Regions from separate parts of the Comamonas sediminis genome, predicted to be linked through region 1. Evidence: predicted binding sites of a transcription regulator. Region 1 holds the regulator's gene; each other region holds the start of a gene.
The links. The regulator NrdR, encoded in region 1, represses ribonucleotide reductase genes. The targets are predictions, from matches to a motif close to CACNANATNTNGTG.
Positions count from the first base shown of each region.

Region 2: a site for NrdR is predicted at 1,768-1,781, ahead of nrdA (class 1a ribonucleoside-diphosphate reductase subunit alpha). Genes of this name have one in related genera too.
Region 3: a site for NrdR is predicted at 2,415-2,428, ahead of AB7A72_RS09960 (ribonucleoside-diphosphate reductase subunit alpha). Genes of this name have one in related genera too.

Region 1 is NZ_JBGBDC010000001.1:134,132-138,622, forward strand. It holds gene AB7A72_RS00595 (lytic transglycosylase domain-containing protein) at 1-631, shown strand, start outside; ZMP/ZTP riboswitch at 758-920, shown strand; gene glyA (serine hydroxymethyltransferase) at 978-2,222, shown strand; gene nrdR (transcriptional regulator NrdR) at 2,243-2,734, shown strand; gene aroC (chorismate synthase) at 2,816-3,919, opposite strand; gene AB7A72_RS00615 (CoA transferase) at 3,968-4,491, opposite strand, start outside.
Region 2 is NZ_JBGBDC010000002.1:304,733-309,223, forward strand. It holds gene nrdA (class 1a ribonucleoside-diphosphate reductase subunit alpha) at 1-1,607, opposite strand, end outside; tRNA gene AB7A72_RS05610 (tRNA-Pro) at 2,104-2,180, opposite strand; tRNA gene AB7A72_RS05615 (tRNA-Pro) at 2,443-2,519, opposite strand; gene infA (translation initiation factor IF-1) at 2,599-2,847, opposite strand; gene AB7A72_RS05625 (EVE domain-containing protein) at 3,304-3,786, shown strand; gene AB7A72_RS05630 (DUF2322 family protein) at 3,927-4,241, shown strand; gene AB7A72_RS05635 (glutamine amidotransferase) at 4,214-4,491, opposite strand, start outside.
Region 3 is NZ_JBGBDC010000003.1:524,245-528,735, forward strand. It holds gene AB7A72_RS09960 (ribonucleoside-diphosphate reductase subunit alpha) at 1-2,332, opposite strand, end outside; gene ampD (1,6-anhydro-N-acetylmuramyl-L-alanine amidase AmpD) at 2,729-3,343, opposite strand; gene AB7A72_RS09970 (sigma-54-dependent transcriptional regulator) at 3,375-4,491, opposite strand, start outside.

The DNA.
Region 1 (4,491 bases):
GGCCAAGAAATACCGGGTCGCACCCGAGCCACTGGCCGTGCTCGTCTCTGAAGCCTACCAGGTCGGCAAGGACACCAAGCTCGACCCCACCTTGATCCTGGCGATCATGGCTGTGGAATCGAGCTTCAACCCCTTCGCCCAGAGCTCGGTGGGTGCGCAAGGCCTGATGCAGGTCATGACCAAGATCCACACCGACAAGTACGAGCACTTCGGCGGCCACTTTGCGGCCTTTGACCCGGTGACCAATCTGCGGGTGGGTGTCAAGGTGCTGCAAGAGTGCATTGAACGCGCTGGCTCGCTCGAAGGTGGTCTCAAGTACTATGTGGGCGCTGCCAACCTGCCCACCGATGGCGGTTACGCCGCCAAGGTGATGGCCGAGCATTTCCGCATCAAGCAAGTCGCCGAAGGCCGCAGCAACACCCCCAAGGCACCGGTGGCTCCCGCCGCCAAGCCATCGCTGTCTGCCCAGGCAGATATGCCGGCAGCGGCCGCTACCGTGGCCGACAAGGCCAAGGCGGCCAGCAACAGCGCTGCTGCCGCGGCCGCCGAGACGGTGGCGCTGGCTGACAAGCCCGCTGCGCTGCCTGCCGCTGCCAAGGCCGAGGCCACCGCCGTGGCCATGGGCTCCTGAGCGCAGGCTTTCCTCTCACCCCCTGGCAAAGCACCCCTTGAGGGTGCTTTTTGCTTGGGGGCCTGGTCTTTACTGGCGAACGCGATAAACCCATTGCCTCCAGCGCGCTGTGGCCTCGGCTACACTAGCCGGGTACGCGACTGGCGATAGACATCTGTATGACCGGATTGTTGACGTGGAATGCAGGCCCGGCCTGCAGCAACCACCGGGGAGCGTACCGTGCAGTGCCAGGGCGGGCCCACCGTCCCCCGCACCCGCCACGTGTTAGCCGTGCGCCTGGGCAGCCCCTGTTTTTGCCACCCTCAACGTTGGCAGGCAGGGCTCACTTCTGACTCCAACGACCGCCATGTACCAACGCAACATCCTTGTCGAACAGACCGACGCAGAACTCTTTGCAGCCATCCAGGCCGAAAACCAGCGTCAAGAGCAGCACATCGAGCTGATCGCCAGCGAGAACTATGCCTCCCCTGCCGTGATGTGGGCCCAGGGCACCCAGCTGACCAACAAGTACGCCGAAGGCTACCCCGGCAAGCGCTACTACGGCGGCTGCGAATTTGTCGATATCGCCGAGCAACTGGCGATCGACCGCGTCAAGCAGCTGTTTGGCGCTGAAGCGGCCAACGTGCAGCCCCATTGCGGCGCCTCCGCCAACGAGGCAGTCTTCCTGGCCTTCCTCAAGCCCGGCGACACCATCATGGGCATGAGCCTGGCCGAAGGCGGTCACCTGACCCACGGCATGCCGCTGAACATCTCCGGCAAGTGGTTCAACGTCGTCTCCTACGGCCTGAACGCGAAGGAAGAGCTGGACTACGACGCCATGGAAAAGAAGGCGCACGAGACCAAGCCCAAGCTGATCATCGCTGGCGCTTCGGCCTACTCGCTGGAAATCGACTTCGCCCGCTTTGCCAAGGTGGCCAAGGATGTCGGCGCGATCTTCATGGTGGACATGGCCCACTATGCCGGTCTGATCGCCGCAGGCGAGTACCCCAACCCCGTGCCCCACGCTGATGTGGTGACGACGACGACCCACAAGAGCCTGCGCGGCCCACGTGGCGGCGTCATCCTGATGAAGGCCGAGCACGAAAAGGCCATCAACTCGGCCGTGTTCCCCGGCCTGCAAGGCGGCCCGCTGATGCATGTGATCGCTGCCAAGGCTGTGGCTTTCAAGGAAGCGCTGTCGCCCGAGTTCAAGACCTATGCCCAGCAGATCAAGACCAACGCCCGCATCGTGGCCGAGACCCTGACCGAGCGCGGCCTGCGCATCATCTCCGGTGGCACGCAAAGCCACGTGATGCTGGTGGACCTGCGCGCCAAGGGCATCACCGGCAAGGAAGCCGAAGCCGTGCTGGGCGCTGCCCACATGACGATCAACAAGAACTCCATCCCCAACGACCCGGAAAAGCCGATGGTCACCAGCGGCATCCGTATCGGTACGCCTGCGATGACCACCCGTGGTTTCAAGGACGAAGAAGCGCGCCTGACCGCCAACCTGATCGCCGACGTGCTGGACAACCCCCGTGACGAGGCCAACATCGCCGCCGTGCGCGCAAAGGTCAACGCCCTGACCGCACGTTTCCCCGTCTACCGTTGATCTGAGCAGCGCCCGCGCCTATGAAATGCCCCTTCTGCAGCCATCCCGATACCCAGGTGGTGGAGACCCGTGTTGCAGAAGACGGCGGCTTTGTACGGCGCAGGCGCCAATGCGGCCATTGCGAAAAGCGCTTCACCACCTACGAGCGGCCCGAAGTCAGCCTGCCGGTCATCGTCAAGAAGGACGGCCGGCGCATCGACTACGACCGCAGCAAGCTGCGCGGCTCCTTCAGCCTGGCGCTGCGCAAGCGCCCGGTAAGCATCGACAAGGTGGACATGGCACTCGAGCATGTCGAAGACAAGCTGCGCACCCTGGGTGCGCGCGAGGTGCAGACCCATCTGATCGGGGAGCTGGTCATGGCCGAGCTGCAAAAGCTCGATAAGGTGGCTTACATCCGCTACGCCAGCGTGTATCGCAGCTTTGAGGACATTGACCAGTTCAAGTCCATCGTCGACGAGGTAACCACCCCGCCGCCGGCTGCCAAAAAAGACGGCGCCCGTAAAAAGGACTGAGCCAACGAAAAAATGCGAACCCCAGGGTTCGCATTTTTATTTGGGGAGGCCAGCCATGGAGCCAGCCCGGGCTGCGCCTCGTCAGTCCCGCGGCGCCTCGGCGGCGATCGGGCCCACGGCCTGCACCACATCACTGTTCTGGGCGCGGTGGCGCAGCGCATGGTCCATCAGCACCATGGCCAGCAAGGCCTCGGCAATCGGTGCGGCGCGGATGCCCACGCAGGGGTCGTGCCGGCCCTTGGTGATGACTTCGGTGCTGTTGCCCTCGGTATCGATGGACTCGCGGGGGCTGATGATCGAGCTGGTCGGCTTGATGGCGATGCGGATCTCGATGTCCTGCCCGGTGCTGATGCCGCCCAGAATGCCGCCGGCATTGTTGCTGCGAAAGCCCTGGGGGCTGAGCGAATCACCGTGCGTGGTGCCACGCTGGCCCACGCTGTCAAAACCAGCGCCGATCTCCACCGCCTTGACGGCATTGAGGCCCATCATCGCGTAGGCGATATCGGCATCGAGCTTGTCATACAGCGGCTCGCCCAGGCCCACCGGCACACCGCTGGCCTGCACGCGGATCAGCGCGCCGCAGGAGTCGCCCGCCTTGCGCAGCGCATCCATATAGTCTTCATAGCGGCTGACATCGGCCACCGGTGCAAAAAACGGGTTGTTGGGCACATGCGCCCAGTCCTCGAACGGCAGGGCCACCTCGCCCACCTGCAGCATGCAGGCGCGGAACGCGGTGCCGAACTTCTCTTTCAGCCACTTCTTGGCCACGGCGCCGGCCGCCACGGTAGGCGCCGTCAGCCGGGCCGACGAGCGGCCGCCACCACGCGGGTCGCGGATGCCGTACTTGTGCCAGTAGGCATAGTCGGCATGGCCCGGGCGAAAGCTCTGCGCAATATTGGAGTAGTCCTTGCTGCGCTGGTCGGTATTGCGGATCAGCAGCGCAATCGGCGTGCCCGTGGTCTTGCCCTCGTAAACGCCCGACAGAATCTCCACGCTGTCGGGCTCATTGCGCTGGGTGACAAATTTGCTGGTGCCGGGGCGGCGGCGGTCCAGATCCTGCTGGATGTCTGCCTCGCTCAACGCCATGCCCGGTGGGCAGCCGTCAATCACGCAGCCAATCGCCGGGCCATGGGATTCGCCAAAGTTGGTAACAGTAAATAGGGTGCCGAAGGTATTGCCGCTCATAGCCCGCCATTATCACTGATGCCAGTGCCCCGCACAGCCCCGCAGGGCTCACCAGCAGGGCTGCTCACCCCCGGGCGGCTGGCCGGCATGGGGCCAGCCACTGGGCAGGCCCTGCAGCACCGCGCTGTGGCGCACCGCGCGCAGGCGGCCAAAGCCGGTGTCCATGGTTTCCAGATAGGCCGCTGGCGGCACGCTGGCGGGTGCCGGCGCAGCCGATACCGGCCGCTGCCCCATGGATTGCAGCCACTGCGCCACGCGCGCCAGCGATACCTGCACATGCCAGCTGCCGCCTTGCGTCACCTGGCGGTACAAGGCCGCCTGGATGCCAAAGGCCAGCATAAAGCCCGCGCTGTAATCCAGAATCTGCAGCGGCAGCGCCCGCAGCCCCGCGCTGCCAAAAGCCTGGCCCTCGGCCCAGTTGATGCCGCAAACCGTCTGCACCAGCGAATCGAAGCCACGCCGGTCGGCCCAGGGGCCGCTGCGCCCGTAGGCCGACAAGCTGGCATACACGATACCGGGCCGCAGCCGGGCGACAGACTGCGGCTCCAGCCCCAGCGCATCCAGCGCGCCAG
Region 2 (4,491 bases), on a different contig from region 1:
GTCAGGCCATTGGCCGAACCGTCGGAGTAGCGCACACCATTCTTGGCCAGGTAGTAGGCGTAGTTGATCACGCCCACGCCCAGCGAGCGGCGCTTTTCGGTCGCAATGCGGGCAGCGGCCACCGGGTAGTCCTGGTAGTCCAGCAGGGCATCGAGTGCGCGCACGATCAGGTCGGCCAGCTCTTCGAGCTCGTCGGTCGATTCCAGCGCGCCCAGGTTGAAGGCCGACAGGGTGCACAGCGCGATTTCGCCGTTCTCGTCCTTGATGTCTTCGAGCGGGTGGGTCGGCAGCAGGATTTCCATGCACAGGTTCGACTGGCGCACGGGAGCGACGGCCGGGTTGAACGGGCTGTGCGTGTTGCAGTGGTCCACGTTCTGGATGTAGATACGGCCGGTGCTGGCACGCTCTTGCATCATCAGCGAGAATAGCTCCACTGCCGGCAAGGTGCGCTTGCGGATGGATTCGTCGCTCTCGTACTTGACGTACAGCTCTTCGAACTTGTTCTGGTCGGCAAAGAAGGCCTCGTACAGACCGGGCACATCATGGGGCGAGAACAGGCTGATGTTCTGGCCCTTGATCAGGCGCTGGTAGAGCATGCGGTTGATCTGGATACCGTAGTCCAGATGGCGGATGCGGTTTTCTTCGACGCCACGGTTGTTCTTCAGCACGAGCAGCGACTCGGCTTCCAGGTGCCACAGCGGGTAGAACAAGGTGGCTGCACCGCCGCGCACGCCGCCTTGCGAGCAGGACTTGACGGCCGACTGGAACATCTTGAAGAAAGGCAGGCAGCCGGTGTGCTGCGCCTCGCCGCCACGGATCTCGCTGCCCAGCGCGCGAATGCGGCCACCGTTGATGCCGATACCGGCGCGCTGCGAGACGTACTTGACGATGGCGCTGGTGGTGGCATTGATGCTGTCGAGGCTGTCGTCGCACTCGATCAGCACGCAGGAGCTGAACTGGCGCAGCGGCGTGCGCACGCCCGACATGATGGGCGTGGGCAGCGAAATCTTGAAGCGCGAGACGGCATCATAGAAGCGCTTGATGTACTGCAAACGGCGGTCGGCCGGGTACTTGGCAAACAGGCTCATCGCAACCAGTACGTACAGGATCTGCGGGCTTTCGTAGATGCGCTTGGTCACCCGGTTCTGCACCAGGTACTTGCCTTCGAGCTGCTTCACGGCGGCGTAGGAGAAGTCCATATCGCGCCAGTGGTCGATGAAACCATTGATCTCGTCGTACTCTTCGCGGCTGTAATCGGCCAGCAGATGGGGGTCGTACTTCTTGAGCTCGGTGAGCTTTTGCACATGCTCGTACAGATGCGGCGGCTCGAACTGGCCGAACGCAATCTTGCGCAGGTGGAAGATGGCCAGGCGCGCTGCGACGTACTGGTAGTCGGGCGCGTCTTCGGAGATCAGGTCGGCGGCGGACTTGATGATGGTTTCATGGATCGCATCGGTGCGGATGCCGTCATAGAACTGGATATGCGACTGCAGCTCGATCTGCGAGACCGACACATTGCTCAGGCCTTTAGCCGCCCAGTCAATCACTCGGTGGATTTTGTCCAGGTCGATGGGTTCAACGCGACCGTCACGCTTGGTGACTCTCATAGTGCTTGTCTGGTTCATTTGCGATGTTTCTAATGGGATAAAAAACGCAGGACCACGGGCGCAAGACACAGCTATCCCGCGCCAAAACGCGCCCGGCATCGCAGGCGCGCAGTGGCTGGAGGGAGACCAGCATCGGATAACCAGTGGGGGAAGCGGTGGACACTACATATGGTGTCTATGGGATTGAGTGTACGCTACCTGTAGCGTTCCTGGCAGCAAAAAAGCAGGCCCAATTTCTGCTAGGCAAAGCCTGTTTCAGCGAAGAATGCAGCAAAATCAACGTGCATCGGCTCGGAAAATATATGTATCCAGCCGGATACATTCCCCGCCCCACGCAAGGGCATCGCCAAGCCATGTTGACGGCGATCGCCATCTGGTTAATGGCTTGGACGATGGCGCCCTAGACCCACTGGGATGGTGGGGCGCAACTGGCGTTTTTGGAACTGCCCAAACGAAAAACCTGCTGCACTTGCGTGCAACAGGTTTTCAATAGGGATGGTCGGAGCGGTGGGATTCGAACTCACGACCCTCTGCTCCCAAAGCAGATGCGCTACCAGGCTGCGCTACGCTCCGACTAAGCCGCTATTGTATATCGAGCCGCAGCCCCTTCTGACGAAAATTGATTACTTTGACAACTTTTTAGCGGATCGGACGGTTGGCAGGCAGCCGCCCTGCCCGCTGCGCAGCATGGGCCTCGGCGCTGCACCCAGCGCCCCACCTTGGCCGGACTGTCAACCAGCGTTGCCAGCGCTTTAACAATACAAGCCGTATCGAATCGCGGATCAGCAAAACAAAAAACCTGCTGCATTTGCATGCAACAGGTTTTTAAATGGAATGGTCGGAGCGGCGGGATTCGAACTCGCGACCCTCTGCTCCCAAAGCAGATGCGCTACCAGGCTGCGCTACGCTCCGACTAAGCCGTTATTGTAACCAGGGTTTGGGCTGCTGCATTTCGTATTTGACGATTTTTTTACAGCGGCCCTGCACCCGGTCAACGTTGGGTAGGTGCCGGGCCACGGCCTGGCAGGTGACGGAAAGTGATGCGGCCCTTGCTCAGATCGTAAGGCGACATCTCCAGCGACACCTTGTCACCGGCCAGAATGCGAATGTGGTGCTTGCGCATTTTGCCGCCCGTGTAGGCAATCAGCTCGTGGCCGTTGTCCAGCTTCACGCGAAAGCGCGAATCCGGCAGCACTTCGGTCACGGAGCCTTGCATCTCAATCAGTTCTTCTTTAGCCATATAAGTCGACGAATCCTTGTCTAGTGGTGCATGAACGAAACCGGTTCGCCATGCTGTTCTCTGTGCCACCAACAAGCGGTGGCTCTCTCCATGGTTCGGGATGGTCTTGCCAGCTCTCACCTCCCAGGGGGCAAGCGCCGTGCCAGGCCACTCAGCGAAGCGGCCATCAGCGGGCCCGCCAACGGGCCCCAACAACCAGCATCCCGCACACGATGTACCGCGCAGCTGCCAGGCAGCCAACGCAGTCAAGCCACAAAAGCTTGCAAAGCTCTCTATTGTACTATGTTGCTGCTGTTTACGCTTGGGCTGTCTCGTATAAACGCCGCCTGGCATCAACACTGCCGCAGCGCTTGTGCTTCCATAAACAGAGCGGCGCATCGTTTAGCATCAGCAGCATGCGCGCTCAGGTCTGGGCCGCGCTACCCGCCTGCCCCGCCCTCCTTACATCCAAGCACCATGAACGCTGCATCGACCCGCTACTGGCTGATGAAAAACGAGCCCGATGAATTCTCCATCGACCGCGCGCTCAACGCGCCCCAGGCGACGATCGCCTGGGATGGCGTGCGCAACTACCAGGCGCGCAACTTCATGCGCGATGACATGCAGGTGGGCGATGGTGTGCTGTACTGGCATTCGAGCTGCGCGGAGCCCGGTATTTACGGCATTGCCCGCATCGCGGGCCATCTGCGGCCCGATGCCAGCCAGTTTGACCCGGACTCCAAATACTACGACCCCAAGTCCAAACCCGAGGCCCCGCGCTGGCTGATGCTGGATGTGCAGGCGCTGCGCAAGATCGAGCCCCTCACGGTGGCTGCGCTGCGCCAGTATCCGGAGCTGGAAGACATGCGGGTGCTGCAAAAAGGCAACCGCTTGTCGATCACGCCGGTGGATGCGCGGCATTGGGACTTCATCATGGGCCTGGTGAAGGCACAGGACTGACGATGGCTGTGGGCGGCAGGATGGCCGCCCTGACCCCTTGGCCAGCAAGGCTTTGCTGCATAATACAAAACCCGTGAGCTGCCCATGCAATAAGCACCGGCAGCTATTTTTTTGATACCACTTCTGCGCCCAGGAGCCCCATGGCATTTGCTGACAACCTCCAATCCCTGCCTTCCATTGACCATATCGCCGAGCTGCAACTGATCGATGCCGATGGCCAGGTCGCAGCCACCATTCCGAATGCCCCCGGCAAGGCCGGTTCGGCCAAGGTCTACAACGCACTGGCCGCCAAGCATGGCGGCATCAATGTGGCAGCGGCTGAAGAAGGCCTGCAGATTTTTGCTGAACATACGGAAGACGCCAAGGCCCGCCCCGGCGCGCATCCCAATATCGACCGACTGCTGGAAGTCATCACCTCCGGCAAGGGCTATACCGTCAAGGTCGTCCCGGCCTGAGCACCCAAGGCCGTGTTCAGCGCCGGCGCGGTTGCTGGCGGGCAGGCATAGGCGGCTACAAAGCGCTGCAGCATCCGCTGCGGCACAGGCGTGTCGCGCAGTTGCTCCAGCATCGCCTGCGGGTCAAAGCCCTCCGACTGCAGCACCTGCGCACGCAGCTGGATGCAGGCAGCAGCCACCTTCTGGCTGAACTCCGGATGGAACTGGGTGGACACTGCATGGGCCCCATAGCGCACCACCTGGTGCGGGT
Region 3 (4,491 bases), on a different contig from region 1:
CACCGACGATGTTGGAGATCGTGGCGGTGGGTGCGATGGCGACGCAGTTGGAATTGCGCATGCCGTCCTGCGCGATCTTGCGGCGCAGTGCTTCCCAGTCCAGCTGCATGCTGCGGTCCACCTGGACATAGTCGGCATGGCCTCGGGCCTGGGCGAGCAGGTCCAGCGTGTCCAGCGGCAGAATGCCCTGGCTCCACAGCGAGCCGGGGTAGCTGCTGTAGACACCGCGCTCGCGCGCCAGCTCGGTCGATGCCCAATAGGCGTAGTAGCAAACCGCCTCCATCGAGGTGTCGGCAAACTGCACCGCCGCATCGCTGGCGTAGGGGATGTGCAATTGGTAGAGGCTGTCCTGGAAGGCCATGATGCCCAGACCCACCGGGCGGTGGCGCAGGTTGGAGTCGCGCGCCTTGTCCACCGCGTAGTAGTTGATGTCGATGACGTTGTCGAGCATGCGCATGGCCGTGGCGACGGTGCGCTTGAGCTTGTCATGGTCCAGTGCCAGGCCGCCTTGCCCGTCATCTTTCAGGTGGCGCGCCAGGTTGACCGAGCCCAGGTTGCAGACGGCGGTTTCCGTGTCGCTGGTGTTGAGCGTGATCTCGGTGCAGAGGTTGGAGGAGTGCACGACGCCCGCATGCTGCTGTGGCGAGCGCAGGTTGCAGGCATCCTTGAAGGTGATCCAGGGGTGGCCGGTCTCGAACAGCATGGACAGCATCTTGCGCCACAGATCGACCGCCGGCAGCGTCTTGCTCAGCGCCAGTTCGCCGGTCGCCGCCTGGGCCTCGTAAGCGGTGTAGGCCCGCTCGAAATCCTTGCCAAAGCGGTCGTGCAGGTCAGGAACGTCCGAGGGTGAGAACAGGGTCCAGGTCCCTTTTTCCATGACCCGTTGCATGAACAGGTCGGGGATCCAGTTGGCGGTGTTCATGTCATGGGTGCGGCGGCGGTCATCACCGGTGTTCTTGCGCAGCTCCAGAAACTCCTCGATGTCCAGGTGCCAGGTCTCCAGGTAGGCGCAGACGGCGCCTTTGCGCTTGCCGCCCTGGTTGACGGCGACGGCCGTGTCGTTGACCACCTTGAGAAAAGGCACCACGCCCTGCGACTCGCCATTGGTGCCCTTGATGCGGGCACCCATCGCACGCACGGGGGTCCAGTCATTGCCCAGGCCCCCGGCAAACTTGGACAGCAGCGCGTTTTCGCGGATCGCATCGTAGATGCCGCCCAGGTCATCGGCCACGGTGGTCAGATAGCAGGACGACAGCTGCGAGCGCAAGGTGCCGCTGTTGAACAGGGTGGGGGTGGACGACATGAAGTCGAACGACGAGAGCAGGTCATAGAACGCAATGGCCCTGGCATTGCGGTCGTCCTCCTTCAGCGCCAGGCCCATGGCCACGCGCATGAAGAAGGCCTGGGGCAGCTCAATGCGCTGCTTGCGCACATGCAGGAAATAGCGGTCGTACAGAGTCTGCAACCCCAGGTAGTCAAACTGCAGATCGCGCTCGGGCTGGAGGGCTGCGGCCAGGCGCGGCAGGTCGAAGTCCAGCATCTCGGGCGCGAGCAGTTCATGCGCGACACCTTGCGCGACAAAGCCGGGGAAGTAGCTGCGGTAGGCCGCGCCCATGTCGGCACTGCTGACATCCTGGCCGATCACTTCGCGCGTGATGGTGTGCAGCAGCAGGCGCGCGGTGACAAAGCTGTAGTCGGGGTCTTTTTCAATCAAGGTGCGCGCTGCCAGGATCGATGCCTTGAACACCTCGTCCATCGGAACGCCGTCGTAGAGATTGCGCAGGGTCTCGCTGAGGATCGGTGCTGGGTCGACGTCCTGGCCCAACCCCTGGCATGCGGCCGCAATGCGGTCATGGAGTTTTTTGACGTCGAGCAGCACCGGCTGGCCCCGGTCCTGCACATGCAGGCTGGCATGGGCGGGTGTGTGCTGGGCCTGCAACTGCGCGCGCTCCTGGTTGCGGCGCTCGCGGTACAGCACGTAGGCCCGCGCGACCTCGTGGTTGCCGCCACGCATCAGACCCAGCTCCACCTGGTCCTGCACATCTTCGATGTGAAAAGTGCCGCCGCTGGGGCGCGAGCGCATCAGGGCGCGTACCACCGTGTGGGTCAGGTTCTCGACCACTTCGCGAACGCTGGCCGATGCCGAGCCCTGGCTGCCATGGACGGCCAGGAAGGCCTTCATGATGGCGGTGGTGATCTTTGCAGGCTCGAAGGGGACAACTGCGCCGTTGCGCCGCATGATCTGGTAGTCCGGCAGTACGGTGAATCCATCCAGGGTGCGCGAGCTGGTGGCCGGTGCGGCCTGTAGCTCGGAAAGCGAAGCAGCGCTCATGATGTCCTCTCAGTGGGTGCAAAAAACCGGAGAAACAGCGCTGTGGTATGCCGGTATCACCAAGCCTCTGGAAACCGCATCACACTACATGTAGTGTTTTCTTGAGCGCTGGACACTACCTGTAGTGTATGGGGCATTGCGCATTTTGTGTGTAGGGGCTGTCGCCATGCTGCGCAGCAAAACAGCGGCAACTGCGCATGGCGTCGTCATTTGGGCATGCAAACCACCGCTGTGCGTGTGTTGCGGGGCGATCCCCATTGCGAGCCTGCGCAAAACGGGGCCAGCGCACAGAAAAAATAATTTTTCAAACAGGAGAAAATCCCACATTTCGCAGGCGTCCGGGCCTGCAAAAATGCCAACGCGCGGCGAAAAAGGGCCTCTGCACCGATGGCAGATCTACAGCCCGATAGAAGGTGGAAACATCGCGGCAGGCCAGTCCAGCTCCTGCTGCAGGCGGGGCCAGGAAAAGCCGGGGCCGGGATCGTTCTTGCGGCCGGGCGCGATGTGCTCGTGGCCGGCGATATAGGCAATCGCATACTGCGCGCGGATCTGCTGGCACAGCTGCACCAGGCTCTGGTATTGCGCCGGCTCGAAGGTCTCGCCCTCCAGGCCTTCGAGTTCGATGCCGATGGAGTCGTCATTGCAGCGCGGCCGCCCGCGCCAGAACGACTGGCCGGCATGCCAGGCGCGGTCGTCGGCACTGACAAATTGCCACACGGCCCCTTCGCGGGTGATGAAGAAATGCGAGGAGACCTGCAGCCCGCGGATGGTCTGGAAGTACGGGTGCGCATCCCAGTCGAGCTGGTTGGTGAACAGGCGCTGGACATCGCCCGTGCCGTAGATGCCCGGTGGCAGGCTGATCGAGTGGACGACGATCAGATCGGTGCAGGCGCAATGGGGGCGGGGCCCGAAGTTGGGCGAGGGGCACAGCGTGGCCGTGCGCAGCCAACCCTGGTGCCAGAGCGCGGCATGCGCCGCCGCCGGGGGGCGGGCGTCCGCGCCGGGCGGCATCTCGGGCAGGTCTTGGGGCATGGCGTCAGTCCTAGGGCTGTACCCCATCGCTGGGATCGTGGATCTGCAGCCGTTCCATGCGGTAGCGGATCTGGCGCAGGCTGATGCCCAGCCGGTTGGCGGCGGCTGTGCGGTTGAAGCCGAACTCCTGCAGCGCGCGCACGAGGATATCGCGCTCGATGGCATCGAGCCAGGCCTGCAGATCCTGCGGAAGGGGAAAGCGCTCGCCGTGGGCCGGTAGCGCAGAGGGGAGGGGCGGTTCTGCGGCCACCCGTGGCGCGGCGGGCGCCAGGTAGGCAGGGGTTTGCTCGGCAGCGATGCTCTGAACTGCAGCGTTCGCAGGCCCCCCGGAGCGCGCAGGCTCGATATGCAGAAACGGCCCGTCACTCAGCGCGACAGAGCGCAGCAGCAGGTTCTCCAGTTCGCGCACGTTGCCCGGCAGTGCGTGGCCGGCAAGCGCTTGCAAGGCCTCCGGGCCGAGCTGGGGCACCGGCTGGCCGCTTTCGTGGGCAATGCGCTCAAGCAGCACCTCGCACAGCGCCGGCAGATCCTCGCGGCGTTCGCGCAGCGGCGGGATGAAGATATCGATGACGTTGAGGCGGTAGTACAGGTCCTGGCGGAACCGCCCTGCCTGCACATCGGCGGCCAGGTCGCGGTGGGTGGCGCTGACGATGCGCACATCGACGGCTTCCTCCTGCTGGGCACCCAGCGGCCGCACCTTGCGCTCCTGGATCGCCCGCAGGAGCTTGGCCTGCATCGCCAGCGGCAGCTCGCCGATTTCGTCGAGGAAGAGCGTGCCACCATGGGCGGCCTGGAAAAAGCCGTCCCGGTCCTGGTTGGCGCCCGTATAGGCCCCTTTGCGGGCTCCAAAGAATTCGGCTTCGAGCAGGTTTTCAGGGATGGCGCCGCAGTTGACCGCCACCATCGGGCCACTGGCGCGCTGGCTGCGGCGGTGCAGCGACTGGGCCACCAGCTCCTTGCCGGTGCCCGACTCGCCGCGCACCAGAATGGGTGCCATGCTGCCGGCCACCTTGGCAATGCGCTCGCGCACCTGCTGCATGACCAGCGAGGGGCCAATCAGTTCGCGCTGCGAAGCGTCTTGCGGCAATGGGGGCGTGCCCGGCTGCGCCGGCGCTTGAAAAGCGGCC